DNA from 2 places in the Cellulomonas fengjieae genome. Region 1 is predicted to be linked to the other one. Evidence: riboswitches for the same ligand, from Rfam matches in the RefSeq annotation. Region 1 holds a riboswitch; the other holds the start of a gene.
What was found. A riboswitch is a leader RNA that binds a small molecule or an ion and turns the genes downstream of it on or off. The one in region 1 is predicted to bind cyclic di-GMP.

Region 1 (14,682 bases):
CCACCAGCGACATGTCGAGCACGATGCTCGTGGTCGACGGGCTGCTCGCGGTGCTGGTCAGCGGGGCGGTCGAGGTCCGGGACCTGCGGACCGGCGCGGTCGTGTGGGAGCTGGCGCCGGAGGACCTGCGCGGGGAGAGCCTGGTGACCGACGGGCGGCACCTGATCGTGCTCGGGCCGGGCTTCCGCCGCACCGTGGTGGCCCACGACCTGCACGACGGGCGGCTCGCCTGGTCCGTCGAGCCGCCCGTCGGCATCCACAGCCTCGCGGTGGTCGACCACCGTCTGTTCGGCGTGAGCAGCAGCGGGATCGTGGCGTTCGAGCCGCGGTGACGCGGTCAGGACGCGCTGGTCGGGAGGCTGTGCCACGTCTCGAACGCGACCGCCGCGGCGCCGTCGACGTCACCCGCGGCGCACAGCCGGATCAGGTCCTCGTGACGGTCGGGTGAGCGCCGGCCGTCGGCCGACGCGAACCGCACGCGCTCGATCCTGCGCAGCACCGGCATGTGCTGCTCGAGGACGGCGGCGACCGCCCGGTTGCCGGCGACGGTCACGGGGACGGCGTGGAGCTCGTCGTCGGCGCTGAGCGCCACGTCGATGTCGCCGTCGTCGAGGGCGTCGCTGAACCGGCGGGCCGCGTCGCGCATCGCGTCGATGTCCGCCGAGGTGAGCTGGGGGACGGCCGCCCGGACCGCCAGCTCGTGCATGGCGGCGACCACGTCCCGCGCGTCACGCGTCGCCCGCTCGTCGAGCGAGCTGACGACCGTCGACCGGCCCGGCCGGGCCACCACGAGCCCGCAGTGCGCGAGCCGGAGGAGCGCCTCGCGCACGGGGGTCCGGCTCACCCCGAGCCAGGTGGCGAGCTCGCCGTCCTTGAGCTGCTCACCCGGGGCGAACGTGCCGTCGATGATCCCGTCGCGCAGGCGGCGGTAGACGTCGTCGCGGAGCAGGGAACGGTCGACCGGTGGGCGGTCGGAGGGAACAGGCACCCGACCATCGTGCCCGCCGCGTGGCCTTTTCTGGGGAGGAAGGGTTGACGGAGTGTCCACAGTACGCAATATATTGCATACACCAGTCCCAGCCATCACCCGGAGGAACACCATGACCACCACAGCCCAGACCATCGTCCTGGTCCACGGCGCGTACGCGGACTCATCGAGCTGGAACGGCTCCATCGACGCCCTGCGCGAGGCCGGCCACCGCGTGGTCGCCGTCGCCAACCCGCTGCGCGGCCTCGAGAGCGACGGCGACTACCTGCGCAGCGTCCTGGAGGGCATCGAGGGCCCCATCGTTGTCGCCGGCCACTCGTACGGCGGTGCGGTGATGAGCCACGCGGCCGACGGGAACACGAACGTGACCGCCCTCGTCTACGTCGCCAGCTTCCTCGCCGAGGTCGGCGAGAGCCTGCTGGAGCTCGTCGAGAAGTTCCCGGGTGCCCAGCTCGGCGGTGCGGCCGTCGCGACGCCGTACCGCTCGGCCGACGGAACCACGCAGACCGAGCTGACGATCGACCCGGCGCGCTTCCCCGACCTGTTCGGCGCGGACGTCGACAGGGCTGTCGCGGAGAGGATGGCGGTCACACAGCGTCCCTTCGCGCTCGCCGCGTTCACGGCCCCGGCGACGCGAGCGGCGTGGAGGTCGATCGAGTCGTGGGTGCTGCTGGCCGCCCAGGACCTGGCCATCCCCGCCGAGCTGTCGCGCTTCATGGCGGAGCGGGCCGACGCGCACCTGGTCGAGGTCGACGCCTCGCACGCCGTCTCGGTCTCACAGCCGGGCGCGGTGACCGACATCATCCTGGAGGCCGCCCGGGCGACCGCGCCCGCCGAGGGCTGATGCATGCCGGTGTGGGCTCGGTGACGGTTGTCGTGGTGGAGCCAGGGTTCCCGGAAGTTGGCGACCGGCGGGGTGAACACGAACCGCAGTCTGTCGGCGTCGAGCAGGCTGCGCGCGGGCACCGTGACCGTCTCCGGCTCCTCGGCCCCCAGTTGCGCCTGCTCGAACGTGACGGTGCTGTCCATGGCCTGGAAGAGCGCCGAGAGCGCTAGACCTGGACCGGACATCTCGGACCCCCCGTGGTGAGATGTGCGGATGAAGCAGCCCCCCCACGCACCCGGTCAGCCCGGATGGATCCGCGAGCTCGGCGGGACAGGCCTGCAGGTGTCGGCCGTCTGCCTGGGCGGCGGGCCGCTCGGCAGCATGCCCGAGCTCTTCGGGCGCGAGGTCTCCGCCGACGACGGCGTCGCGACCGTCCTGGCCACGCTGGACAGCCCCATCCGGTTCATCGACACCTCGAATGGCTACTCGGACGGCGAGAGCGAGCGCCGGATCGGGGCCGCGCTGGTCGAGGCGGGCGGCGTGCCCGAGGGCGTCGTCATCGCCACCAAGGTCGACCCGGCGGGCCGCGACTACTCGGGAGACCGGGTGCGCGCCTCCGTGGCGGAGAGCCGCGAGCGCCTCGGCCTCGACCACCTCCCCCTGGTCCACCTGCACGACCCCGAGTCGTTCGACTTCGCCGAGATGTCCGCCCCGGGAGGGCCGGTCGAGGCGCTGGTGCAGCTGCGCGACGCAGGCGAGATCGGTGCGATCGGGCTGGCCGGCGGTCGGGTGCAGGAGATCGCGAAGTACCTCGACCTGGGCGTGTTCGACGTCCTGCTGGTGCACAACCGCTGGACGCTCGTGGACCGCAGCGCCGGGCCCGTGATCGAGGAGGCCGTCCGGCAGGGCCTGGGGATCCTCAATGCCGCGGTCTACGGCGGCGGCATCCTGGCCTTCCAGTCCGGCGGGCCGACGAGCTACGGCTACCGGCCGGCGCCGCCCGAGACGCTCGCGGCCGTCGCGGAGATGCGGCGGGTGTGCGCCGACTTCCGCACCGAGCTGGGCACCGCGGCGCTGCAGTTCTCCCTGCGGGACCCCCGCATCGCGTCCACCATCGTCGGCATGAGCCGGCCGGGGCGCGTCGCCCGCACCCTCGACCTGGCCTCCGCACCGCTGCCGGACGCCCTGTGGGCCGCGCTCGAGGCCCTGGTCCCGCCGGCGCACACCTGGCTGGACGCCTCATGACCCGCGTCGTGGTGACCGGCGGCAGCGGCAAGCTCGGACGAGCGGTCGTCGACCACCTGGCGGCGCACGGGTACGACGTGGTCAACGTCGACACCGCCCTGCCACCGGCCGGTCAGCCGGCGGTGTTCACGCGCGTCGACCTGACGGACCTGGGCCAGGTGACCGAGGCGCTGACCGGCATCGACGACCGGTACGACGGCGTCGACGCGGTCGTCCACCTCGCGGCGATCCCGGCCCCGGGGCTGCGGCCGAGCGGCGCGACGTTCGCCAACAACGTCGTCGCCACCCACCACGTCTTCAGCGCGGCGCGCTGGGCGGGCATCAAGAACGTCGTCTGGGCGTCCAGCGAGACGGTCCTCGGGCTGCCGTTCGAGACGCCACCGCCCTACGTGCCGGTCGACGAGGAGTACGCCGTCCGCCCGGAGAGCACGTACTCGCTGGGCAAGGCGGTCGAGGAGGAGATGGCGCGGCACTTCACGCGGTGGGACCCCGAGCTCAAGCTCATCGGCCTGCGGTTCTCCAACGTCATGGACGTCGCCGACTACGCCGCCTTCCCCGGGTTCGCGGCCGAGCCCCGCAGCCGGAGCTGGAACCTGTGGGGCTACATCGACGCCCGCGACGGCGCCCTCGCGGTCCGGCTCGCGCTCGAGAGCGACCTCAGGGGGTTCGAGGCCTTCATCGTCGCGTCGCCGGACACCGTCCTGGAACGGCCGTCGGCGGAGCTCGTCGCCGAGTACTTCCCCGACGTCCCGGTGACCCGGCACCTCGAGGGCCGCGAGACGCTGCTGTCCATCGACAAGGCCCGGCGCCTGCTCGGCTACGACCCGCGGCACACCTGGCGCGACGAGGTCTGACAGCCCCCCCAACGTTCAGGGCCGCGCGCTCGTTGTCCTCATGACGGTTGTCCGGACGACGAAGGGGGTGCGGCGTGCCAGCCTGGCACCGGGTTCTGGACGAGGTGCTGCACGATCGGCGCTCGGCCCTGGTCGGCTATGCCGCCCTGTTCACGCTCGACCGGCGCGACGCCGAGGACCTCGTGCACGACGCGATCGTCCGGACCTTTGCCAAGCCCCGTGCGTTGACGGACGTCTACACCGCCGAGGGCTACGTGCGCAGCGTGATCCGCACGATGTTCATCGACTCGGCACGCCGCACGGCGTCCTGGCGGACCAAGGTCCACCTGCTGGCGGACACCGGGCATGCCCGGTCCCCGGAGCACGCCACCGCGGCGGCGCTCGACGTGCGCGCGGCCCTCGCGGGGTTGACCCCTCGCGAGCGCGCCGTCGCGGTCCTGCGCTACTTCGACGACCTGACGGTCCCGGAGGTCGCCCACGAGCTGGGCCTGAGCACCGGGGCGGTCAAGCGCTACCTGTTCGACGCGACGGCCAAGCTGCGCACCGCGCTCGGCCCGGACGTCCTGCCCCACGACCCCGACGCGGCCGTCGAATCCGGGAGCCACCTATGACCGCACACCTGCGTGACCTGCTCGGCGCGCTCGCCCAGCACGAGGCCCATGCCGCCGCCGCCGCTGCCCCGGATCCCCGGACGGAGGCGGAGCAGGTGCGCGCTCAGGTCCATCGGCTCCGCGCCCGCCGCGTCATCACCGTCACCACGGCAGCCGCGGCGGCGGTCGCCGTCGGCATCGTGACCGCCAACGCGGTGACCGGGCTGTCGGCGGTGCAGCCGGCGCTACCCGCCCCGAGCGTGACCGCCACGGCGAGCCCGACGCCGACCCCGACGGCGGCGAGCCCGACCCCGACCCCGACGACGGCGAGCCCGACCCCGACGGCGCCCTCACCCAGCACGCCTCCCACGACGCCTCCCGCCCGGCCGCAGCCGGCCGACGTCGCGCACGGCAACCGGGTCTGGGGCACCTACGTGGCGGTCGTCGACTCGTTCGACTCGCCCGCGGCAGTCGCGGCCACGGCGCGGGTCACCGAGCTCGGCTACGCGCCGTCCGGCGGCGAGATCGCCTGCGACCAGGGTGCAGGCGAGGCGCTCGGGTTCCCCCCGGAGACCCTCGTCGTCGCGACCTACCTGGCCTCGAAGGAGGACGCCGAGCTGTTCGCGCAGCTGTATGGGCCGGGCGCGGTCGGCATCGCGGAGGTCACGCTGTTCTGCCTCGACTGACCACGGTCCCTGACAGGGGCGGCGTCCCATGGCAGGGTTGCCCCGGGGGGTACGTCATGACGGACAGGCTCGAAACGATGTACCTGGCGCCCGGCGAGGTGGTTAACCTCGATAACTGTGCCCGCGAACCGATCCACATCCCGGGGAGCGTGCAGCCGCGCGGCGTCCTGCTGGCCGTGACGGAACCGGACCTGGTGGTGCGGCACACGTCGCAGAACGTCGAGGCCCTGCTCGGGCCGGCGGTCGACGACGTGCTCGGGCACCCGCTGGCGGACGTGCTCGGTGCGGAGGCCGCCGACGCGATCGCGCAGCACGTGCGGACGTGGGGCAACCTGCGCGCTCGCAACCCGCTCGTGGTCGCCATCGGCGACCGTCATCTGGACGTGGTCCTGCACCGCATCCTGAGCGGGGACAGCACGCTCCTCGTCGTCGAGGTCGAACCGGCGTCGGGGCCCCGGCCCTTCTCGTTCCCCAACACCTACCAGGCGGTCCGCAGCGCGGTCGAGCAGCTCAACGGCGCGCACGACCTGGCGAACCTCTACGAGATCACGGCGCGCGAGGTGCGGGCGCTGACCGGGTTCGACCGCGTGATGATCTACCGCTTCGACGACGAGTACAACGGCGAGGTGGTCGCGGAGGCCATGCGTCCGGAGCTCAACCCGTTCCTGGGCCTGAAGTTCCCGGCGAGCGACATCCCGCCGCAGGCCCGCGCGTTGTACGAGCAGAGCTGGATCCGGCTCATCTCGGACGTCGGCTACACCCCGTCGCCGATCGTGCCCGGTCTCGACGAGGTGACCGGCCAGCCGCTGGACCTCACCCACTCGACGCTGCGCAGCGTGTCGCCGATCCACGTGGAGTACCTGGAGAACATGGGCGTCGCCGCGTCGATGTCGGTCTCGCTGCTGCGGCAGGGCCGGCTGTGGGGCCTGATCGCGTGCCATCACTACGCGGGTCCGCACGAGCCGCCGTACGGGGTGCGCGCCGCGGCGGAGTTCCTGGGCTCCAGCCTCTCGCTGCGACTCGTCGCCCGTGTCGAGGAGGACGAGCTGGAGGCGCGCATCGGCGCGTCGCGCACGCTGTCGCGGTTGCTGAGCGCCGGCCGGGACCACGACCGTGCGCTCGCCTCCGCCCTCGTCACCGGCACCACGGTGCTCGACCTGGTCCCGGCGCAGGGCGCCGTGGTCTCCGCCGACGGCGTGGTCGACTGCGTCGGGGACGTCCCGGCCGACTGCACCGCCCTGCTGGCGTGGGTGGCCGAGCAGGACGAGGAGGTGGTCGTGCGCGACGCGCTGGCCACGCAGGAGCCCGCGCTCGCGGCCCTCGTGCCGGGCGTGGCCGGCCTGATGGCCCTGCGGCTGCCCGAGGGTCAGGCCGTGGTGTGGCTCCGGCACGAGGCGGTGCAGAACGTCGACTGGGGCGGCGACCCGCACAACAAGGCCATCGCCACGAGGGAGGGCGACCACGTCCGGCTGAGCCCGCGCAAGTCGTTCGCGCTGTGGCGGGAGACGGTCCGCGACAGGAGCGAGCCGTGGACGCCGAGCGAGGTGCGCTGGGCCGAGGAGCTGCGCGCGCGGCTGCTCGAGGTGCTCCTGCAGCGGTCGCGCCTCCAGATCCGCACGGCGGAGACCGTGCAGCGCAGCCTGCTGCCCGCGTCGCTCCCGCAGGTCGACGGCTGGTCGGTGCACGCCCGGTACGAGCCGGCCGCGGGCGGCCGGGTAGGCGGTGACTGGTACGACGCCCTCGCGCTCCCCGACGGACGGCTCGCCGTCGTCGTGGGCGACGTCGCCGGGCACGGCCTGTCCGCCGCGGCCGCCATGGGGCAGATCCGCAACGCGCTGCGGGCCTACCTGCTGCGCGGGGACTCGCCGGCCCAGACCCTGGCCTCTCTCGACCACGTGGTCCGGTGGACCATGCCGCTGGAGATGGCGACGGGGGTCGTCGCGTTGGTGGACCCGGCCACGGGGGACGTCGAGCTGTCCGCCGCCGGGCACCCGCGGCCCCTCCTCCTGCAGCCCGGCGGGGCAGCGGTGCTGCTCGACATGCCCGTGGAACGCCCGCTCGGCGCCGGCTCCGGGACGCCGCCCACCACCCGGTTGACGCTTCCGCCGGGGGGCGGGCTCGTGCTCTACAGCGACGGGCTGGTCGACTCCCGCCAGACCTCCCTGCGCGAAGGGCTGCGCCGCCTGCTCGGGCAGTTCGACCACGCCGACGGTCGCGCGGTGGACATCGACACCGTGCTGCGCGAGTGCCGGGACCCCGCGTCGGTCGACGACGTCACGCTGCTGCTGCTGCGCAGGAACCACTGAGACCTCAGGTACGGTCCTGCGGTGACGCTGAAGAGAACCCTCGCCCGTGCGTACTGGCGCGTCAGCCGCTGGGAGCTGGTGACCCAACCGCTCCCGACGGACGGCGCGGGAATCGTGCTCGGTGCACCGCACACGTCCAACTGGGACTTCGTGCTGATGCTCGCGATCGCGGGCGAGAACGACCTGACGTACCGGTGGCTCGGCAAGCAGCAGCTCTTCCGCGGCCCGGCCGGCCCCGTCATGCGGGCACTCGGCGGCATCCCGGTCGACCGCCACAACCCGTCGGGGCTCGTCGACGAGCTGGTGTCCCGCATCCGCAGCGGCGACCGGTTCTACCTGGTGGTGACGCCCGAGGGCAGCCGGAGCGGATCGGGCTGGAAGTCGGGGTTCTACCGGATCGCGCGCGCCACGGGCCTGCCCGTCACGCTCGGGTACGTCGACCGCACCACGATGACGGCAGGGCTGGGCCCGACCCTCGAGATGACCGGCGACGTCAGGGCGGACATGGACCAGGTCCGCGCCTTCTACGCCGACAAGGCCGGGTTCGCGCCGCGGCGCCGCACCGAGCCGCGCCTGCGCGAGGAGAGCGCGGACGCGGAGCGGTCAACCGACTGACCGTGTCGGCGGGCGTCGCTAGGGTGCCGAGATGGAGAACTTCGACTGGTCGATCCTGACGGTGCCCACCCCCCGCGCGGTCGTGCGCGGGCAGCTGGAGTTCTCCTGGTGGGAGCTGGGCCGGCGGCTGGAGACGGTGACGCAGGCCGAGTTCGTCTGGGAGCCCGCGCCGGGTGCCCTCAGCGTGCGGCGCCGGTCGGAGTCGACGGCACCCCGCGTGTTCGGTGTCGGCGAGTGGGTGGTCGAGTGGCCCGAGGGCCCCGACCATCCCGGACCGCGCACGGTCGCGTGGCTGGTGGCGCACCTGACCGAGGTGCTCACCGAGCGCTACGACTGGACGTTCGGGGAGCACCGGGCGCGTCGGTCCGACCTGACCTACTCGGGCGAGGTCGGCCCGGCCGTCGCCGAGCTGACCCGGGTCGCCGACCTCTGGCGCGCCGGGATCGCGCAGATGTCCGACGACGACATCTTCACCGTCGGGTTCAGCCAGGCCACGGAGATCGACCAGCAGTCGCCCTTCGCCCACCTGGTCCAGCACATCAACCGCGAGATCATCCACCACGGGTCCGAGGTGTTCACGCTGACCGACCTGTACCGCGTCACCGGGGGCGGTCGTGGCTGAGAACCACGTCGCTCACGCGGCCGTCGAGATCCCGGCGTCGGCGGGGGCCGTCTGGGACACCCTGGTCGATCCCGAGGCCACCTGGATGATGGGCGCCCGGGTCACCAGCGCCTACGTGGTCGGCGCGCCGATCACGTTCGACGGCGAGTGGGACGGCAAGCCGTTCCAGGACCGCGGCGAGATCCTCGAGGTCGACCGCCCGCGGCGCCTGCACTACACGCACTACTCGCCGATGAGCGGGCAGCCGGACCAGCCGGAGAACTACCACCACCTGACGTTCACGTTCGAGGAGCACGACGGCGCGACCACGGTGACGCTCGAGCAGGACGGCAACGGCTCCGCGCAGGAGGCGGAGCACGCGACCGCCAGCTGGGAGCAGGTGCTCGGCGCCCTGAGGGACGCGGTTGTTGCGGATGCGGGGGGCGGGTCGGCGTCGTAGCGTCTGGGTGTTCCCAACCCGAGAAGGAGTGGTTCTGGTGGGTCTCGACGACAAGATCAGCAACGCCGCGGACGAAGCCAAGGGCAAGGCCAAGGAAGCGGCCGGCAAGGCTTCGGACGACGAGCGCCTCGAGTCTGAGGGCAAGAAGGACCAGGCCAGCGCGAACGTGAAGCAGGCCGGCGAGAACATCAAGGACGCCTTCAAGTGATCTGACCGTCCTGCAGTGCGCGAAGGCCCCCACCACGGCGGTGGGGGCCTTCGCCGTGTCTGCGGCGGGCGGGTTCACAACAACACTTGCGCAAGGACCATTGCGCAATGATCGTTGCGAGTCCTATGGTCGTCACATGAGCCCGCACGAGCAGACCGGCCGACCTGCCCAGAGCGATCCCGAGCGCATGCGCGCCCTGGCGCACCCCCTGCGGCTCGCGCTCCTCGACTACCTCGACGGGGTCGGTGAGGCCACGGCCACGCAGTGCGCCAGGCACACGGGTGAGACGGTGGCGAACTGCTCCTTCCACCTGCGCCTGCTGGCCCGCTACGGCTTCATCGAGCCGGCCGAGCCCCGCGGCCGTGAGCGCCCGTGGCGGCCCACCGTGCGGGGGGAGCCCTTCGCCCCCGACGAGTCGGTGCCCGGCTCCCTCGTCGCCGTCGTCGAGCTCGCCGAGGTGGCCGTGCGCCAGGAGGCCGAGGCCTTCATCAGCTTCCTGCACGAGCGCGCCGGGGCCGGGGCGGACCTCGCCGGCCGGCCGCTGCCCACCGCGATGACCAAGGACGCGTTCTGGGCCACCCCCGACGAGACGGAGGCGCTGATGAGGGACATCGGTGCCCTGTTCGAGCCCTACATCGCCAGAGTGACGGACGCGGCCGCCCGGCCCGCCGGAGCCCTGCTCATGCGCTGGTTCGCCACCAGCCGCCCCGATCTGCACACCGATCCCGCACCAGGTCCGGAGGCATGACATGGTCGCCCTCACGTACGAGGTTCACACCCTGCGCATCCCGATCCCCCGGCTCGTCCTGCGCTCGTCGCGGGCCCGCCTCGCCCGTCGGGTGCCCGAGCCGCTCGAGCCGTGGCAGCAGACCGAGCGGCGCGCCCACGAGAAGCGGCGCGACGCCCACCTCGACGCCGCGGTGGCGCTCCGCCGCTGACCCGGCCCGGCCGCGCGGGCTGGCCGTCTGACATGGTCAGTTGCCCGACGCAAGTTGGACGCGCCCCAGCAGATACATCCGAGCGGGTGAAAATGGACGCGCGTCCGGTATTGGTCACTGCGCGCGCTTCCGCCGTGCCCTCATGTTGCTCTAATGTCGGACTTGTCAGCGAAAACGGCAAACCCTCTGCAAAGCGGGGACGCAAAGCCACGGGACCTACATGGTCAGCCGGGCTACCGAACAGACAGGACAGCGTCATGGATCAGCGTGGATACTCAGTAGACCCGTCCGAGGCCTCCAGCCCCGTGTTCCCCGCCATCCGCCTCACGGCGTGGGCCGGGATCGCCGCCCGTCGCAGTGCCGCGGACCAGGTGCCCGCCCAGCGGGAGCACGCCGCCGCCTGAACCACCGCCTTTCACAGAAGCCCCCGGACCGTGGTCTGTGGGGCTTTTGTGCTGCCCTGGGCAGCGATAATCTCGGCGAAGCGGCTACCAGCAGGGGGAGCTGCCTCGGAGAGAAGGTCGCATGGACAGTTTCGGGCAGTGGTTCTTGCTGCTGATCTACTGGTTCCTGTTCTTCGCCTACCTCGTGATCCTCTTCCAGATCCTCAGCGACCTCTTCCGTGACCGCGAGCTCAGCGGCTGGTGGAAAGCTCTCTGGATCATCGCGCTGGTGATCTTCCCGTTCCTCACCGCCCTCGTCTACGTGATCGCGCGTGGCAATGGGATGGCGGAGCGGCAGGTCAAGGCCATCCAGGAGGCCAAGTCGGAGACGGACTCCTACATCCGCGAGGTGGCCGCAGGCAAGTCGCCGGCGGAGCACATCGCGGACGCCAAGGCACTTCTCGATTCCGGTGCGATCGACGCGGACGAGTACGCCCAGCTCAAGGCCAAGGCACTCGCCTGACACCCCGTTCCGGGCCGGTACCGCTCAGGTGCCGGCCCGGACGGCTGTCTAGAGCTCGCCGGACTTCTGCAGGTACCGCATGGCCGCCCAGCCGATCGGGATGCGCAGCCAGTACGTGGCTACGCGGAACAGCACCGCGATCGACGTCGCGATACCGGGGTTGATGCCGGTGATGCTGGTCAGCGTGCCGGCCAGGGCCAGCTCGATGGTTCCCATCCCGCCGGGCGTCGGGATCAGCGCGCCGGCGGTGTTCCCCGCCAGGTAGACCAGCGCGACCTGGATGAGGGTGGCGTCCTGGCCGAAGGCGGCCAGGCTGGCGTCGAACGCGAAGATGAACCCGAGGGTCATCAGCAGGTTCCCGCCGACGGCGAGCGCCAGCCGCCACGGCTGTCCGAGCACCTCGATGAGCCGCGGCCACGTCTGGCGCAGCATCGGCATGGTCTTGGTGAGCACCCACTGCCGGACCTTGGGAACGAGGAGGGTGGAGGCGACCAGGGCGGCCGCGATGCCGATGACCAGGAGCACTGCCGGCGACACCGGCAGGGACGACTCGTTGTTCCCCGACACGATCGTGAGCACCAGGAGCAGGCCGAGCGTCACGACGAACTGGCTGACCTGGACGAGGGCGACCGTCGCGGCCGCGAGCGTGGTGGACACCCCGCGCTTGGTCAGCATCCGCAGGTTCAGGGCGGCCGGCCCGATGCCGGCGGGAGCGGCGAGCCCGACGAACGTCGCGGCCGTCTGCACCAGGGTCGCCCGCCAGACGGGCAGCTTGACCGGGGAGAACGCGACGAAGGCCAGGGCGGCGCCGAGGAGGGTGAGCAGGCCGAGCAGGAAGGACACCACCGTCCAGCGCCAGTCGCCCGTCGCGAGCGCGGAGGTGATCTGGTTGACGTTGACGCTGGTGATCACGAAGACGATGGCGACGATGGGCACGACGATCGTGAGCACGGTGCGGGCCCCGAAGCGGACCAGCTGCTGCGGCTCGACGTCGGCCTCGGGCAGCCGGGCGACGAGGGCCGAGCGCAGCTCCGCGAGCACCTTCTTGTTCGCGCGCATCTCGTCGCGGGTCTGCCGCGGCAGCGCGATCATCTGCAGCAGGGGGCCGATCGCGGCCACGTGCTCGGGCGGCACGACGGCGGCGGCCGAGTCCAGCGCGCGTGTGGCCCCCACCCGCAGGGCGAGCATCGCGACGAGCTGCGTCACGTCCATCCGCCGGGCGAGCTCGGTCGACGCCACGTCGCCCTGCTCCCAGCTGGTCAGCCAGACGACGGGTCGCCCGACGACCATCTCCACCAGCAGCACGTCGCTGGTCAGCGACCGGTGCGCGATGCCCGCGTCGTGCGCGAGCTGGAGCTGCGCCCAGATCTCCCGCAGGAGCTCGTCGGTCAGCTCCTCGTCGTCGAGGTCGCTCAGCGGGACCGCGTGGCCCGGGCGCTCCTGGACCAGCAGCATCGAGTCGTCCGCCTCGGCGATGCTGAGCAGCTTGGGGGTCAGCACGCCGGCCGCACGCGCTGCGTAGGACAGGAGCGCGGTCCGCTCGGCCGCCTGCCGCAGCGACACGACGGAGCGACCCTCGATCCCGCGCAGCCGCAGCGAGCGCCACAGCCGGGTGAGCATGCCCACCACCTGGCGGTCGCCATCGATGACCACGAGGTCCAGGTTCTCGCCGTCGGCGGTGGTGAGCTCGTAGACGCGGTGGTCGGTGGAACGGGTCAGCGCGCGGGCGGCGGCGTCGCCGTCGAGCCGAGCCGCCCGCTGCGGGTCCACCTCGTCGGTGGTCGTGTCGGCCACCCGGCTCAGCCGGACGGGCTCGAACCCCGCCCGGCGCACGCCGTTGACCAGGCTCGACCCGTACGCGCGCTCCGACTGCACGCCGGACAGGTACCGGATCCCGAGGCCCGCCACGCGCCCGATCAGCAGGGAGACGATGAGGCCCGGCAGCGAGACGCCGGCCGTGATGAGCAGCACGCCGGCGGCGAACCAGATGAGGTTCCACGACCAGGTGACGGTCCGGCGGCGGCCGCGCGGACCGACCACCGTGAGCAGCCCGACGAGCAGGGCGACGTACGCGGGGAGGGTGACCACCCAGCGGCCGTCGGACCGGATGGACATCCCGATCATCAGCTCGGCGGACCCGAACGTCTCGATGGCCCAGCGGGCGACCTCGTTCAGGACCAGCGCGGCGAGCGCGGCGGCCATGCCCTCGAGCAGCTGCCGGCCCAGGCGTCGGAACGCGAGCTCGGTGATGACGGCCACCGGGACCGCCAGGATGACGAACCCCTCGAGCAGGGACACCGGCACGAACAGGATCTGCTGGAGGAAGGTGGCGAACCCCTGGACGTCCTCGGCGACACCGCTCGTGGTGTTGTGCGCGTACGTGGCGAGCATGAGCACCAGCACGACCCCGAGCAGGGACAGCACGGTGCCGAGCAGGTCGCTGGGGTGGTGGACCCGGACCGTCGGGATGTCCTCGATGGTGATGCCCTCGGTGCTCGGCGAGGAGCCGGGTGTCCCCAGGACAGGGTCGGGCAGCACGGCGTCGGCAGCCGCGGCGCCGTCCGCCGCGTGACTGGCAGGCGTCGCGGGCATGGGGCGATTCTAGGCAGCCGTGCTGGTCGCGCCCGGGAGGACGGCGCTGCGACGCTGTGACTGGGTGCCACCTCCACTAGCGTGGCGCCCGAGGGCCGTCAGGTCCTCGTCCCGATTCCTGTGGGGGAACCGATGTCCGACGACCTGACCGCCGAGGCCTCGACCGCACTGCGCCGCATCTGGTGGCTACCGGTCGTGCGGGGCGTGGTGCTGCTGATCCTGGGCCTGTTCATGCTGGCGCAGCCGCTCGCCAGCGTCGGCGTGCTGACCTGGGTCTTCGGGATCTTCGCCATCATCGACGGCCTCGTCGCCATCGGGCAGTGGCTCGGCAACCGCAAGGAGCCGGGATCCGGCTGGTGGCTCGCGTCCGGGCTGATGGGGATCGCGCTGGGTGTGGTCGCCGTCGTGTGGACGGAGGCGTCGGTCGCGGTGATCTTCTACCTGATCGCGCTGTGGGTCCTGCTGCTCGGCGTCCTGGCCATCATCGCGGCCGTCGTGCTGTACCGCTCCCGCGACATCGGCTGGTACTGGGTCCTCACCTTCGGCCTCGTCTCGTTCCTGTTCGGGCTGCTGCTGATCATGAACCCGCAGACGTCCGTGAGCGTGATCGTGGTCCTGCTCGGGCTGTTCGCCTTCGTCGGCGGCGTGGTGCTCGTGGTGAGCGGCTTCGCCACCCGGCAGCTGGCCAAGCAGCTGGACAGCCTCTCCGCGCTCTGACGTCGGTCGAGGCGTCAGTCGAGGCCGAGCGCGGCGATCCACTCGTCGGGCACGAGCGCGTAGCCGACGAACACCACCACGTCCATGACCGTGTGTGCCATCACGAGCGGCATCACCCGGCGCTTGCGGCGGTAGTACTCGGCGAACACC
Region 2 (14,682 bases), 1.4 Mb from region 1:
GACGATGGTCGAGACCATGCGCGACTTCGACGCCGCCGTGCCGTGGTCCGTCACGCGGCACCAGTGGAACATGCTGGCGTCCCACGACACGGCGCGGCTGCGCACGGTCGTCGGCAGCCGCGAGCGTGCCGAGGTGGCCGCGGCCATGCTGTTCACCTATCCCGGCACGCCGGTCGTGTTCGCGGGCGACGAGGGCGGCATGACCGGCGAGAACGGCGAGCACGCGCGGGCGAGCATGCCGTGGGACGAGATCGACGCCGGCGGTGGCCCGCACTGGGACGCCACGACGTTCGAGACGTACCGCCGGCTCGCCGCCCTGCGCCGCTCGTCGGTCGCGCTGCGTACCGGAGGCCTGCGCTGGGCCGTGGTGACCGACGACGCCGTGGCCTTCCTGCGCGAGACCGCCGACGAGCGCGTGCTGGTCCTGCTCGCGCGCGGCCCGTGGAGCGGTGCCCTGCTGCCGGGCCACCTGCTGGCGCCCGGCGAACGCGCGCAGAACCTGTACGGCGGCGGTGACCTGCGGCTCGTGGACGGGGCGCTGGTGCTCCCGGGTGACGGGCCGGGCGTCCAGGTCTGGCGGCTCGCGTAGTCGCGTCGTGGCGGCTCGTTAGGCTGGGGGCGTGACCGCACTGGACCAGTCCCTGGACGTCGACGGGTACGTCGACGCCGACCGGGAGCGCTGGGTCACCGAGCCGGTGAAGTCGCGTGAGCGGACGGCCTTCGAGCGCGACCGGGCGCGGCTCGTGCACTCCTCGGCGCTGCGCCGCCTCGGCGCCAAGACGCAGGTGCTCGGGCCGTCGTCGGACGACTTCGTCCGCACGCGGCTCACGCACACCCTCGAGGTCGCGCAGGTGGGCCGGGAGATCGGCAAGGCGCTGGGCTGCGACCCGGACATCGTCGACACCGCCTGCCTGGCGCACGACCTGGGGCACCCCCCGTTCGGGCACAACGGCGAGCGTGCGCTGGCCGAGCTGGCGAAGGGGATCGGCGGCTTCGAGGGCAACGCCCAGACGCTGCGGCTGCTGACCCGGCTGGAGCCCAAGGTCGTCGCCCCCGACGGTCGCGCGGTGGGGCTCAACCTGACCCGCGCCAGCCTCGACGCCTCGGTCAAGTACCCGTGGCGGCACGGGCAGGGGCCGGTGAGCGCGGCCAGCGGCCGGCCGACGCACAAGTTCGGCGTGTACGAGGACGACCTGCCGGTGTTCGAGTGGCTCCGTGAGCCGGCCCCGGACGCGCGCAAGTGCCTCGAGGCGCAGGTGATGGACCTGGCCGACGACATCTCCTACTCGGTGCACGACGTCGAGGACGCGGTCGTCGGCGGGCGGCTGGACCTGGAGGTGCTCGGCGTCGCGACCGAGCGCGACCGCGTGGTCGAGGCGGTGCACACCTGGTACGGGGACGCGGTGAGCGAGCAAGGGCTGCAGGACGCGATCGACCGGCTGGTCCGTGCGCGGCTGTGGCGCCCGGGGTTCGACGGCTCCCGTGCTGCGCTGGCGTCGCTCAAGGACGCCACGAGCCAGCTGATCGGCAGGTTCGCCAAGGCCTCGCAGCTGGCCACGCGCGAGGAGTACGGCCCCGGGCCGCTCACCCGCTACGCGGCCGACCTGATCGTCCCGCACGAGACGCTCGCCGAGATCCTGGTGCTCAAGGGCCTGGCCGTCACCTACGTCATGGCGCCGCGCGAGCTGGAGCCGCTGTACCACCGGCAGCGCGAGGTGCTCGTCGACCTGGTGCACGTGCTGTCGGAGCGTGCACCGATCGCCCTGGAGCCGCCGTTCGCCGCGGACTGGGCGCAGGCCGGAGACGACGCCGCGCGCCTGCGCGTGGTGATCGACCAGGTGGCCTCGCTCACCGACGTCTCCGCGGCCGAGCTGCACGCGCGCCTGGTCCACCCGCCGCGGCACGGCGGACCGGCCGTCCTCGTGTGACGCCTAGACTCCTCGCGTGGCAGGACGCATCCGGCGGGAGGACGTGGAGGCAGTCCGCGAGCGTGCCCACATCGAGGAGATCGTCGGCCAGCACGTCACGCTGAGGTCCGCGGGCGTCGGGTCGATGAAGGGCCTGTGCCCGTTCCACGACGAGCGGTCCCCGTCCTTCCACGTGCGGCCCCAGGTCGGGCGCTACCACTGCTTCGGCTGCGGCGAGGGTGGCGACGTCATCGACTTCGTGCAGAAGGTCGACGGGCTCGGGTTCTCCGAGGCCGTCGAGTACCTGGCCGGCAAGGTGGGCCTGCAGCTGCGGTACGAGGAGGGCGGCGCCCCCCGGCCCGGCGAGGAGCCCGGCAAGCGGCGTCGGCTCATCGAGGCGCACAAGGTGGCCGAGGAGTTCTACCGCGAGCAGCTGAGCACGCCGGCCGCCGCCGCGGGACGGCAGTTCCTCGCCGAGCGCGGCTTCGATCGGAGCGCCGCCGCAGACTTCGGCGTCGGGTTCGCGCCGCAGGGCTGGGACTCCCTCCTGCGGCACCTGCGCGGCCGGGGCTTCACGGAGGCCGAGCTCACCCTCTCCGGGCTCGTCAGCCAGGGGCAGCGGGGCATCTACGACCGCTTCCGGGGCCGCCTCGTGTGGCCCATCCGCGAGCTGACGGGCGAGACCATCGGCTTCGGTGCGCGGCACCTGTTCGAGCAGGACCAGGGGCCCAAGTACCTGAACACGCCCGAGACGCCGCTCTACAAGAAGTCGCAGGTGCTCTACGGGATCGACCTGGCCAAGCGGGACCTGCAGCGCGAGAAGCGCGTGGTCGTCGTCGAGGGCTACACCGACGTGATGGCCATGCACCTGTCCGGCGTCGGCACGGCCGTGGCCACCTGCGGCACCGCGTTCGGGTCCGACCACGCCCGGATCGTGCGGCGGCTGATCGGCGACTCGGGGTCCTCGGGGGGTGTCCAGCTGGCATCCGGCGCCTCGGTCGGCGGCGAGATCATCTTCACGTTCGACGGTGACGCCGCAGGTCAGAAGGCGGCGCTGCGCGCGTTCGGGGAGGACCAGTCGTTCTCGGCCCAGACGTTCGTGGCCGTCGAGAAGTCCGGCATGGACCCCTGCGAGCTGCGGCAGGCCAGGGGTCCGGACGCCGTCCGGGCGCTCGTGGCCGGCCGGACGCCGCTGTACGAGTTCGTCATCCGGTCGACCCTCGCGTCCTACGACCTGCGCACCGCGGAGGGCCGGATCGGTGCGCTGCGTGCCGCCGCCCCGATCGTGGCCGGGATCCGCGACGCGGGTCTGCGTCCCGAGTACACCCGGATGCTGTCCGGCTGGCTCGGCATCGACGACCCCGACGCCGTGCGCCGGGCCGTGCACGGTGCGTCGACGAGGCCGCAGACGACGCGCGGCGAGCGGCCCTCGGCATCGACGTCGGCGTCGGCGGAGCCCGTGCGGGTCCCGATCGTGCGCATGCCCGTCCCGGACCGCCGTGACCCCGTCGCGCAGATCGAGCGGACCGCCCTCGAGGTGGTGCTCCAGCGCCCCGACCTGGTGGCGTCGGACTTCGACGAGCTTCCGACCGACGCGTTCGGCGCCCCGGCGTACCGGGCGGTGCACGAGGCCATCCGCGCGGCCGGTGGGCTGAGCGCCGCGCGACCCCTGGTGCAGGCCTCGGGCGGATCCACCGGATGGGTGGGTGCCGTCATCGAGCAGGCCGCGGAACCCGTCCGGCCCCTCGTCACCGAGCTCGCCGTCGCGCCCCTGCCCGAGGACCGCCCCGAGTCCCTCGAGGGCTACGTCAAGGGCGTGGTCCTCCGTCTCGTGGAGATCGGGTTCACCCGGCACATCGCGGACCTGCGCGGACGCCTGCAGCGCATGGACGCCGAGGCCGACCCGGCCGCGTACCAGGCCGCGTTCGCCGAGCTCGTCGAGGTCGAAGGCCGTCGTCGCAACCTGCGCGAGAGCGCCTCGGCCTAGGCCAGGCGGTCCTGCATCGTCGCAGGTCAGGGCAGCCTTTGCTTCGGTGACACGGCCGGCCGACCGGCCTACCGTGGACAGATGACCGTCCTGTCCGCACGCCGATCCCCGGCCCCAGGGCGCCGCCGCGAGGTGACGACGTCCAGCCTCAACTGGCTGCGCGCCGGGGTGCTCGGGGCCAACGACGGGATCGTCTCCATCGCCGCCACCGTGCTCGGCGTGGCGGGAGCGTCGACCCCGGTCCGGACCATCGCGGTCGCCGGCATCGCCGCGCTCGTCGCGGGGGCGCTGTCCATGGCCGCGGGGGAGTACGTGTCGGTGAGCAGCCAGCGCGACGCGGAGCGGGCCGCCGTCCGTCGGGGCCGCGTGCTGCCGACGCTCGTGGTCCGGGGCGGTGAGGAGCTCACCAACCCGTGGCACGCCGCCGTCGCCTCGCTCGGCGCCTTCGTCGCGGGAGGTCTCATCCCGCTCGTGGTCGTCCTCGCACCCTGGGGCGCGGCCCGCGTCCCCGCGACGTTCGCCGCCGTCGTCGTCGCGCTGGCCCTCACCGGCCTGGTGGCGGCACGGTTCAGCGGGGCCGAGCCGCGGCGGGCGGTGCTGCGCAACATCGTCGGCGGGTCCGTCGCGATGGCCGTGACGTTCGCCGTCGGCGCGTTCGTCGGGGTCGCGCTCTAACGTCGGCCGACAGCGCAGCCGTGGGCCGTCAGCGCAGCGCGACGAGCCGCGTGACGTCGTCGTCGCGTGTGCCGTGCACCGCGGCCGTCACGGTCATTGCCCGGATCGAGAGCTGGCCACCGTAGTACGACAGGAACGCCGTGTCGGTGGCGTCGCGACCCGTGGCGATGCGGACGAGCGACTCACGCCGGGCCAGCCCGGTCGCGTCCACCACGCGCCAGGCACCCTCGACGTAGGCCTCGGCCACCGCGTGGAAGTCCATCGGCTTGAGCCCGGGGGCGTACACCGAGACGAGGCGGGCGGGCACGTCCCTGGCCCGCAGCAGGGCGACCACGAGGTGCGCGAAGTCCCGGCACACGCCCCGTCGCTTGAGCAGCGTGTCCGTGGCGCCGTCCGTCGGAAGGCTGGCACCCGACAGGTAGGTGACGTGGCCGGCGACCCAGGCGACGACCGCGTCGAGCAGCTCGGCATCCCGCAGCTCGCGGAACTGGTCCCTGGCGAAGGCCAGCAGGCGGTCCGAGTCGGCGTAGCGGCTGGGCCGCAGGTACTCGACGAGGTCGACGTCGTCGATGGCGGGCGGGTCGGCCAGGCCGGTCACCGTGGCCTGGTAGTCCACCACCAGGCGGCCCGCGGGGGACAGCACGCGGTGCATGCGACCGCCGTGGGCCATCTTGATCTCGGCCACGTCCAGGGGCCCGTCCTCGTGGCGCACGGACAGGATCTCGGAGCGGTCGTGGGCGCCGTCCGCGACGGCGACGCTGAGCAGGATCTCGAGCGGTGAGCGCACGTCCAGGGACAGGTGCGAGGTGACGGTGCGCAGCACGGCCGAGAGTCCTTTCCCGACCATCGGCGGCCGGACCAAGCAGGGGGGCAGGCGCAAGTGTGGGGCTCGCGCGGCCGCGCGTCCAGCCGGTGTTCGCGGACGGCTGAGCGGTCCGGGAAACCTCCTGGGGACTCGGTCGTTATGTCATGCGAGAACAGCAGCTGAGGAGAGGTATGTCGCGGCGGATCAAGGGTCTGGTGGAGTTCGAGGACGACCGTGGTGCGGTGATGCGGTACATCCCGCACGCGAACGGTGGCGGCCTGGTCGCACCCGGGGCGCGCGTGCACGAGGACGCCTGGCTGGACCGCACGGCGTACGTGGAGGCGGGCGCCGTCGTCGGGCCGGGTGCGCGCGTCGGGGCCGGCAGCTGGGTCGACGTGGACGTCGTGCTCGGCCCCGGGGTCCAGATCGGGAGCAACGTGCACCTGGGCGCACGGACGCGCGTGGGCGCCCGTGCGCGGGTCGGCGCCAACGCGCGCGTCGGGCAGCGGGTGTCGATCGAGCAGGGCGCCATCGTGGAGGCCGACGGGGTGGTGCGGGACGGTGCCGTCGTCGAGAGCGCCGGCCGGACGCGCCGCGCAGGGTACGGGCAGGCCGCCTAGCGAGCGTGCCCAGGCGTCCAGGCGTGCACCGGCGGTGCCGCGGCCTCACGTAGTCTCCGGGCCATGAGCACCCTGGATGAGGTCGGCCGGCGCGACGGATGGCGATGCTGGCTGTGCGACGAGCCCGTCGACCCCGATGCGTCCGTCAACGCCGACCGCGGCCCGAGCATCGACGGGGGTGCGACGCCGAAGGGCAAGAAGCCGACCGCGGGGTCCGAGCGGCTCGCACATCGCGCCTGCAACACCCGCAAGGGTGCCGTGAAGCCCGTCGTCGCCTGGTCGCCCGACCTGTTCGTCGTCGACCCGGCACCGATCGTCGGCACGGTCGAGCGGCTGACCCGCAAGGGCGGCCGCGAGATGGTGGCGCGGTGCCCCACGCGCGCCGACGCCGAGGAGGCCGCGGCGTGGCTGGTGGACCGGCTCTCCCGGTTCGCACCCGACCTGCGCGTCACGGCGGACGTGGAGCCCGGTGGCGGCCAGTACCTGCTGGTGCTGCGCGCGGCCTGACGGCTACGGCGTCAGCTCCGTCAGGAGGGTCGGCAGCTCGTCGGGCAGCTCGCGGGCCAGGTAGCCGAGGCGGCCGACCCGCGTCGCCAGCCGGTCACCGGCCGCCGCGTGCAGGTGCGTCGCCCAGCAGGCGGCCTGGTCCGGCGGCGCCCCGCGGGCGAGGATCCCGACGAGGGCACCCGCGAGGACGTCTCCGCTGCCGGAGGTGGCCAGCCCGGCGAGACCGGTCGCGACCTCCCACTGCGAGCCGTCGGGAGCCGCGATCCGGCCCTGACAGCTGACCACGGCACCGTACGTCGCGGCGATGCGCGCGGCCGACCGGTCGTCGATCTCCTCGACCCCGAGCAGCAGGGCCGCCTCCTTGGCGTTCGGGGTCAGGACGAGCCGCCCCTGGAGCCGCTCGGCGACCTCGGGGACGCGGGGGAGCACCCCCAGTGCAAAGGCGTCGAGGAGCACCGCGGCCTCGTCGGGGATGCCGTCGATCATCGACGTCAGCAGGTCGACGGTCCGGTCGGGGTCGTCCAGGCCCGGCCCCACGAGCACCGCGTCCGCGCTCGACAGGTCACCCATGAGCTGGTCGACGCCGGTCCCGTCCGGGGACCCCGTCTCGGTCTCCGGGAGCCCCACGACCCCGGCCTCTGGCAGGGCGATCGCCATGGGCACCGCGACGGACCGCGCCACGGCGAGCGTCAACCGGCCTGCTCCGACGCGCAAGGCCGAGACCCCGGCCAGGAGCACCGCCCCGGGGGTGGTCCGCGCCCCTCCGACGGCTACGACCTGCCCGCGGCTGTACTTGGAGTCCGCGTCGGCCGGCAGCGGCCAGTCCCGCAGCAGGGCGGGCGTGACCTGTTCAGTGCGGGAGGGCATCGCGGTCTCCTGCGTGGGTGGTCGTGGCGGCGCCCTCGCGCTCCAGGTGGTAGTCGTGGTTGAACGCGGTCAGCGTCCACGCCCCCGCCGGCGTCCGCGCCAGCCGGGTCACGGTGGCGTTGCGGACCGGGTCCCGCCGGCCGAGCTCGAGCACCTCGTGCTCGGTCAGCGCCTCACAGACGTAGCGGATCGTCATGATCACGGCGTCGTGCGCCACGAGCAGCACGCGCCTGCCGCTCTCGACACGGTCGAGGTCGGCCAGGAAGGCGCGCACGCGAAGCGCGAGATCCGCCCACGACTCGCCGCCCGGCGGGCGGTAGTAGAACTTGCCCAGGTGCCGTCGCCGGGCCGCCTCCTGCGGGTAGCGCGCCTCGACGCCGGTCCGGGTGAGCAGGTCCAGGATGCCGAGCTCGCGGTCGCGCAGCCGCTCGTCGAGCCGCACGTCGAGGGTCGCGCCGGCGGCCGCCAGGGCGATCGTCGCCGTCTGTTCCGCCCGCACGTACGGCGAGCACCAGACGACCTCGGGACCGGCGCCCGGCGACTGCTCGTGCAGCCACGTGCCCAGCGCCTCGGCCTGCTCGGCGCCCCGCGCCGACAGCGGGGTGTCGGCGTCACGCGTCTCCAGGTCGATCACCTCGAGGCCGGCGCGTTCCGCCGCGGTCGCGGCGACGTTCCCGACGCTCTCACCGTGGCGGACCAGCATGAGCTCGGTGACACCGGCGATGCCGGGGGACGTGGTGCTCACTCGGGCTCGGCCCCCGTGGGGTCGCTGGGATAGATCTTCTCGACGGCCACGTCCTGGTTGTCGCCCTCCTCCGGCTGTCCGTGGTCCGGGGTCGACTCCGGCAGTGCGGGCGTGTCGTCCGCCGACTGGCTGCTCAGCTCGCTCATCGTCTCTCCCTCGTCGTCAATCTGTGCGGCACCACTGTCGCCCTGCTCGCCCGTCGGTGCATCCCGTACCGCTGGATCCGCTCATCACATGGTGCATTCAGGACCTATGGCCCTGGGCGGCGGTTGTCCGCGGCGCGGATCCTGGAGTGGTCCAACCGCTCGACGAGGACGGTGAGTGCAGTGCGTGCCCTGGTGATCTATGAGTCGTGGTTCGGGAGCACCGCCAACATCGCGCGGGCGGTGTGGGAGGGCATGTGCACCCGGGTGCCGGACACGTCGGTGATGGAGGTCGGCGCGGCGCCTGTGGGCCTCCCCGGCGACCTCGAGCTGCTGGTGGTCGGCGGTCCGACGCAGGCGTTCGGCATGAGCCGGGCGTCGACGCGCGCCGACGCGCGGCAGTGGGCCGGTATGGCCGACAACGGTCCGACGGTCGGCGTCCGGGAGTGGCTCGCGTCGTTGAAGCCACCTGCTCGGCAGGTCCATGCCGCGACGTTCGACACGCGCATCCACAGCCCGCACGTGCCCGGCTCCGCGGCCGTCGGTGCGTGGCGCGCCCTGCGGCGGGCGGGGTTCGACGTCTCGGCCGAGGCGGAGTCGTTCTGGGTGCTGGGCACCACCGGGCCGTTGCGCGACGGCGAGCTCGAGCGCGCGCGTTCGTGGGGCGTGTCGATCACGAGCCTGCTGCCCGGGCCGCGACCGCTCGACCCGGGCGCGCGCTCCGTCGCGGGGTGATCCGCGGCGTGCGGTAGCGGCGGCCGGTGCCTCAGGTCGCCTCGGGGTCCAGCCCTAGCGCGGCACGGCCGCCGTCCACCGGCAGGACCGCGCCGCTCACGAACGACGCGGCGTCGGAGAGCAGGTAGGCCACCGTCGCCGCCACCTCCTGCGCGCGCCCCACCCGCCCGAGCGGATGGAGCCGGCGCATCTGCTCCTCGATGTCGCGAGCGTGCACGGGCCCGCTCGCGTCGAGCAGCGCGTCGTAGCGCGCGGTCGAGATCGAGCCCAGTGCGACCGCGTTCACCCGGACCTGCCGCGCCCCGTGCTCGACGGCGGCGGCGCGGGTGAGACCCTCGACCGCCGCCTTCGCCGTCGCGTAGGGGAGCGAGCCGCGGACGGGCCGTTGCGCCTGGTGCGAGGACACGTTGACCACGGAACTCGGACCGCGGAACCGTCCGGCCGCGACAGTCGTCCCCACGAGCGCGGGCGCGCCTTGGCCGTTCGCCCTGTTCGCATTCATAAGAGCCCCGCTCAACCATCCGATCGCTCGCCACGACGTATCTCGAAGACGGCCACTTTGTCGCTGGCCGCAGCGAAGGCGGCGGGATCGCCGCTGCTGACTAGTCCGATGCGGATGAAGAACTGGACCCCGTGGGGTACTTCAGTGGGGAAGGCGGTCATGACCTGTCTGCGCGTCGCGGGATCTGTGACCTCGATGAGGTCGATGACCTCGTGACCGCGGCCTTTGCTGAGCCTCCCGTGGCCGGCGGCGCGGGCGTTCTCGGCCCAGTTGGAGTTCGCGAGTCCGGCGATCACGTACCGGCGTCCGTTGACGGTCAGGGGGGAGACGGGCGTCGATCGGGGCTCGCCGGTGGCACGGCCAGGAATCGTGATGAGGTGGATGGTCCCGAGGGGCACACCGAGGCGGTGCAGCAACTTCACGACGCGGTTTGCTGGCTTGAGCCATCCGGGCAGTGTTCCCATGTCGGACATGTGTGTGCTCCTTCGCGGTGTTATCGGTCCGGCTAGTCGGTGACGGTGAGCCCGTCCACGGCTCTGGCGATGACGAGCGTGTCGTGGTCCGGGCTGGTGGGCGCGGTGTTGCGGTAGCCGCGTCCGATCGCGCCGAGTTTCGCCGTCGCTGTGGATGCAATGCGCTCCGCCGCCGATGCGGACTCCGACGGGGACGCCGGACGGGCGGCGCAGGCGGAGGTTGCGGACTGGCCCTTCGATGCGCCCACCACAGCGACACCGAGACCGGAGGGCTCCTCCCGCTACGATTTCGAAGACGGGAACATCCCACCATGACTCAATCCCCATCTGGGATAGTCCCGTATCGGGAAGAATATCCATGGAGGTGTGAGGTGTCCAGTCCGAACGGCGCGCGAATTCAGCGGGCGCTCCGGGGCGCGTTGGTCAACGCGGTGCTCGGTAACGAGCGCATCGCGCGCGAGTTCGACCTGCTCGTCACCGACCTCCAGACGCTGCACCTGCTCGTCCTGCGCGACGACGTACGCACACCCAAGCAGCTCAGTCAGACGACGGGCCTACCCACGAGCACCATCACGCGCGTCCTCGACCGACTCGAGGCAGCCGGTTACCTGCGGCGCGCGCATGACCCACAGGACCGACGCCGCATCAACATCGAACTGATCCCCGAGAAGATCGCGCCGATCATCAACCGCTACGGCCAGTACACCGACACGCTCGACCGGACCAACGCCGAGTTCACCGAAGAAGAACTCGGCCTTGTCGCCCGCTACCTCGAACAGGCCAGCTCCACCTTCTGAACGCTCACGGTCTCTCCTGGTATCTGTTCGGCGTTGTCCCCGACGGCGCGAGCGCTGTGCCAGCCGGCTACCAGACTTGCGATAGCTACCGTTCATGGCCCGGCTTCGACGCTGAGACCATGATTCGTGCGGGGGCTAGCCCGAGAGCGCGGGGGTTCCTGCGGCGATCAGCGCGGCAAGCACCGGTGACCAGCCAGCAGGAGTAGCGCCAAGCCCCACCAACCCGGCGAGAGCGGGGCCGCCAGCACAACCGAAAGCGCCCTGCCCAGACGCGCGGGGATGGCTGCGACATTCGACGGTTGCTCGGACCGGCGGGCGATCCTCGATCAGTTCGCTCCGAGGAGTGCGAAGCGGGTCGATGCGGGGGTACGGAGGCACCCGGCTCTGGGGGCTCGCCTCCGAATACTTGTCGAGTCGACGTCGATCGCACGCCCAAGGGGGAAAGACGAACGGCCGCTGCCAGGGTTTAAAACCCCAGGTCAGCGGCCCTTTCGTTGCTCCCTCGACTGGACTCGAACCAGTAACCGTCCGATTAACAGTCGGATGCTCTGCCAATTGAGCTACGAGGGATCGTGCGGGAAGAACTCTAGCAGCCGGTCAGGGGTGCCCAGGACCGGTCAGCGGGGCAGCCCGACGGCGTCGCGGACCTCGTCCTCGGCCGCGTCGACCGCAGCCGCGACGGCGGCATCGGTCAGGTCGATGGCCGCATCGCCCAGAACCTGGGTGAACAGCTTTCCGTCCTCGTCGCGGCGCAGCACCACCCGGGCCCGCTTCCCACCGGGCAGCGAGACCGCCGCGGCGTGGACGACCGACTGCTGCACGCGTTCGCGGAACGTCTGGGAGAACGCGAACGACCCCGGCGCCTCCGAGAAGGTCAGCCGCTCGGAGTCGCCCCAGACCCAGCGCAGGGTCATCGTGCGGGTCTCCGGGTCCAGCGAGCCGTGGTCGACGTCCGACCAGGGGTGCCGTGCGGCCGGGCCGTCGGGAGGGACGAGGTGCAGCGCGCGACGGGAGGCCACGGCCCACCGGCCGTCGGACAGCTCGGTGCTCACCAGCACGGTGTCGCCCGGCCGCAGGTCCAGACGGGCGCGGACGGCAGCGGGGAGACGACGACGGAACAGGGGCACCGCATCACGGTACCCGCGGCGCGCGTGACGGACGCACGCGCACGCCCCTCGGTAGGGTGAGGCTGCTTCGGGGCAGTAGCTCAGCCGGTCAGAGCAGCGGACTCATAATCCGTCGGTCGTGGGTTCAAGCCCCACCTGCCCCACGATGTCGGAGCTCTCGGGTCGCCGTCCCATCCCAGTGCTGCCACCATCGGCGCCACGGGGGGCCCGAGACGGAGGAGATGTCACCGTGACGACAAGTAGCACGGTCAATGCGCAGAGGTCCTGGGAGCTGGCGGCACGGGCGGGATACGCAGTCAGCGGAGTGCTCCATGTGCTGATCGGTGTGCTGGCCCTGCGGGTTGCGTTCGGCAGCGGCGGCGAGCAGGCGGACCAGTCCGGGGCGCTCAGCGCCATCGCCGCCACCCCCTTCGGTGCCGCCATCCTGTGGTTCTCGGTCGTGGCGTTCGTCGCGCTCGGTGCCTGGCAGGTGGCGCGGGCGTTCCACTCCCGCGAGACCGGGGACCGCGCCAAGTCGGCGGGGCGCGCGGTCGTCTACATCGCCCTCGCGTTCGCGGCGCTCAGCTTCGCGCGTGGCGGCGGGTCCGCCGCGTCCACCCAGACCGCGGACCTGACCGCCACGCTCATGAGCGCTCCTGGCGGGCGGGTCCTCGTGGCAGCCGTCGGGCTCGGGATCATCGCCGTCGGCGTCTACCACGTCTACAAGGGCTGGAAGAAGAAGTTCCTGCAGGACCTGAACCGGCTGCCCTCGGGCACGGCCGGCTCCGTCGTGCTGCGGCTCGGCGTGCTCGGGTACGTGGCCAAGGGCGTGGCGCTCGGCATCGTCGGCGCGCTCTTCGTCCAGGCGGCGGTGACGTCGGACCCGTCGAGCTCCACGGGACTCGACGGCGCCCTGCACACCCTGCGCGACCAGCCCGCTGGCGTGCTGCTCCTGGTGATCGTCGCGGCGGGGTTCGTGGCGTTCGGTGCCTACTCGTTCGTTCGCGCCCGATATGGCCGCATCTAAATCACCCGTTTGCCCCGCGAATCGTGCGCGGAGGTTGTTGCACAAGCGTCCAGATTCGGGCATAGTTCCTGTTGTCAGCGACAACGGCAAACCCGCCGCAAGGCGGGGACGCAAAGCCACGGGGCCCACAGGGCCAGCCGAGCTACCGAACGACAGGAGAACCACCATGGCCACGACCACCGACGCCCCCCTCTCGCAGGGCGCACTGCTTACTCCCGGCGAGGTCGCGGTGCTGTTCCGCGTCGACCCGAAGACGGTCACCCGCTGGGCCCAGGCCGGCAAGCTGTCGGCCGTCCGTACGCTCGGCGGCCACCGCCGTTTCCACGAGGCCGAGGTGCGTTCGCTCCTCACGGGTGTTCCCACGCAGCGCGGCGAGTGAATTCTCGCTGAACGTCAAGAAAGCCCCCGAGCTCGATGAGCTCGGGGGTTTTCTGCATTCCTGCGTCCGCACGAACGTGCCGGCGACGGTGATAGCTGGCCCTGCCGGAAAGACGGGGACCGGCGACCGTCGCGGTCCGGCGCGCGGGACGGCCACGGGATGTCACGCTGCTCACACTCACCGGCCTCCGGGGCCTCGCGGGCGTCGTGTGCGCCTCCTCGAACCGCGCGCCGTGCGAGGATCTGCGCATGGCGATGCGAGAGATCCGGACTGTCGGGGACCCCGTCCTGCGCACCCCCTGCGACCCGATCACGACCATCGACGACCGCGTGCGCGGCCTCGTCGAGGACCTGCTCGAGACCGTGGACACGGACGGCCGCGCGGGCCTGGCTGCGAACCAGATCGGCGTCAGCCTGCGGGCGTTCTCCTGGAACATCGACGACGAGGTCGGCTACGTGCTGAACCCCGTGATCGTCGAGCTGTCCGAGGACGAGTACCAGGACGGTGACGAGGGCTGCCTGTCGGTCCCCGGCCTCTGGTTCCCCACGCACCGGTCCTGGTACGCACGCGTCGTCGGCACCGACCTGGACGGCAAGGAGGTCGTCGTCGAGGGCGTCGAGCTCATGGCGCGGTGCCTGCAGCACGAGGTCGACCACCTGGACGGGATGTTGTACCTCGACCGCCTCGAGCGGTCGGTGCGCAAGAAGGCGATGCGCGCGATCCGCGACACGCTGTAGCCGTTCCTGCCCAAGGGCTGGCGCCCTGCGGATCCGTCCGGCATGCTGTCCCCAGCACGCCGCGCGTGCTGTCTGCACATCATCCGTGAGTCCTGTGAACGTGACTGAGGTCGTTGGGGAAGGCGAACCTCGAGCCCGTTCAGGAGGACGACATGGCAGGTGCGATCACCCGCGGTGTACTTTTCGTGCACTCTGCACCCCGCGCGCTGTGCCCCCACGTGGAGTGGGCGGCAGGCAACGTGCTGGGCACACGCGCGACGTTCGACTGGACGGCGCAGCCGGCCGGACCGGGCTTCTACCGCGCTGAGCACTCCTGGCAGGGCCCGCAGGGGACCGGCGCCCGACTTGCTTCCGCGCTGCGCGGCTGGGCGCATCTGCGCTACGAGATCACCGAAGAGGCGAGCCACGGCGTCGACGGCTCCCGCTGGAGCCACACGCCCGAGCTCGGGATCTTCCACGCCGCGACCGACGTGCACGGCAACATCGTCGTCCCCGAGGACCGCATCCGCGCCGCCCTCGAGCACGCCGCCGACCCGCTGCGCCTGCGCACCGAGCTCGACCTGGCGCTCGGGCAGGCGTGGGACGACGAGCTCGAGCCCTTCCGGTACGCGGGCGCGGGCGCGCCGGTCCGGTGGCTGCACCGCGTGGGCTGAGGACGACCGTGCCCTGA

Region 2: another riboswitch for cyclic di-GMP. It lies ahead of KG102_RS10925 (BldC family transcriptional regulator); the one in region 1 lies ahead of KG102_RS17445 (SHOCT domain-containing protein).

What each region holds. Positions count from the first base shown of each region.
Region 1 is NZ_CP074404.1:3,735,263-3,749,944, reverse strand. It holds gene KG102_RS17515 (outer membrane protein assembly factor BamB family protein) at 1-332, shown strand, start outside; gene KG102_RS17510 (GntR family transcriptional regulator) at 338-988, opposite strand; gene KG102_RS17505 (alpha/beta fold hydrolase) at 1,101-1,832, shown strand; gene KG102_RS17500 (aldo/keto reductase) at 2,088-3,059, shown strand; gene KG102_RS17495 (NAD-dependent epimerase/dehydratase family protein) at 3,056-3,913, shown strand; gene KG102_RS17490 (sigma-70 family RNA polymerase sigma factor) at 3,988-4,524, shown strand; gene KG102_RS17485 (hypothetical protein) at 4,521-5,189, shown strand; gene KG102_RS17480 (SpoIIE family protein phosphatase) at 5,267-7,495, shown strand; gene KG102_RS17475 (1-acyl-sn-glycerol-3-phosphate acyltransferase) at 7,523-8,110, shown strand; gene KG102_RS17470 (DinB family protein) at 8,142-8,732, shown strand; gene KG102_RS17465 (SRPBCC family protein) at 8,725-9,171, shown strand; gene KG102_RS17460 (CsbD family protein) at 9,209-9,379, shown strand; gene KG102_RS17455 (ArsR/SmtB family transcription factor) at 9,516-10,127, shown strand; gene KG102_RS17450 (hypothetical protein) at 10,129-10,317, shown strand; cyclic di-GMP riboswitch class I at 10,484-10,558, shown strand; gene KG102_RS17445 (SHOCT domain-containing protein) at 10,843-11,223, shown strand; gene KG102_RS17440 (lysylphosphatidylglycerol synthase transmembrane domain-containing protein) at 11,272-13,815, opposite strand; gene KG102_RS17435 (HdeD family acid-resistance protein) at 13,948-14,532, shown strand; gene KG102_RS17430 (CPBP family intramembrane glutamic endopeptidase) at 14,547-14,682, opposite strand, start outside.
Region 2 is NZ_CP074404.1:2,358,765-2,373,446, reverse strand. It holds gene KG102_RS11015 (glycoside hydrolase family 13 protein) at 1-589, shown strand, start outside; gene KG102_RS11010 (deoxyguanosinetriphosphate triphosphohydrolase) at 630-1,928, shown strand; gene dnaG (DNA primase) at 1,945-3,894, shown strand; gene KG102_RS11000 (VIT1/CCC1 transporter family protein) at 3,976-4,569, shown strand; gene KG102_RS10995 (transglutaminase-like domain-containing protein) at 4,598-5,392, opposite strand; gene KG102_RS10990 (transferase) at 5,566-5,994, shown strand; gene KG102_RS10985 (hypothetical protein) at 6,058-6,501, shown strand; gene KG102_RS10980 (NAD(P)H-hydrate dehydratase) at 6,505-7,368, opposite strand; gene KG102_RS10975 (histidine phosphatase family protein) at 7,352-8,071, opposite strand; gene KG102_RS10970 (hypothetical protein) at 8,110-8,259, opposite strand; gene KG102_RS10965 (flavodoxin/nitric oxide synthase) at 8,431-8,991, shown strand; gene KG102_RS10960 (SDR family oxidoreductase) at 9,023-9,397, opposite strand; gene KG102_RS10955 (PNPOx family protein) at 9,505-9,966, opposite strand; gene KG102_RS10950 (MarR family winged helix-turn-helix transcriptional regulator) at 10,338-10,763, shown strand; tRNA gene KG102_RS10945 (tRNA-Asn) at 11,261-11,333, opposite strand; gene KG102_RS10940 (AbrB/MazE/SpoVT family DNA-binding domain-containing protein) at 11,381-11,890, opposite strand; tRNA gene KG102_RS10935 (tRNA-Ile) at 11,960-12,033, shown strand; gene KG102_RS10930 (DUF1206 domain-containing protein) at 12,120-12,896, shown strand; cyclic di-GMP riboswitch class I at 12,972-13,046, shown strand; gene KG102_RS10925 (BldC family transcriptional regulator) at 13,063-13,275, shown strand; gene def (peptide deformylase) at 13,524-14,012, shown strand; gene KG102_RS10915 (DUF3145 domain-containing protein) at 14,165-14,665, shown strand.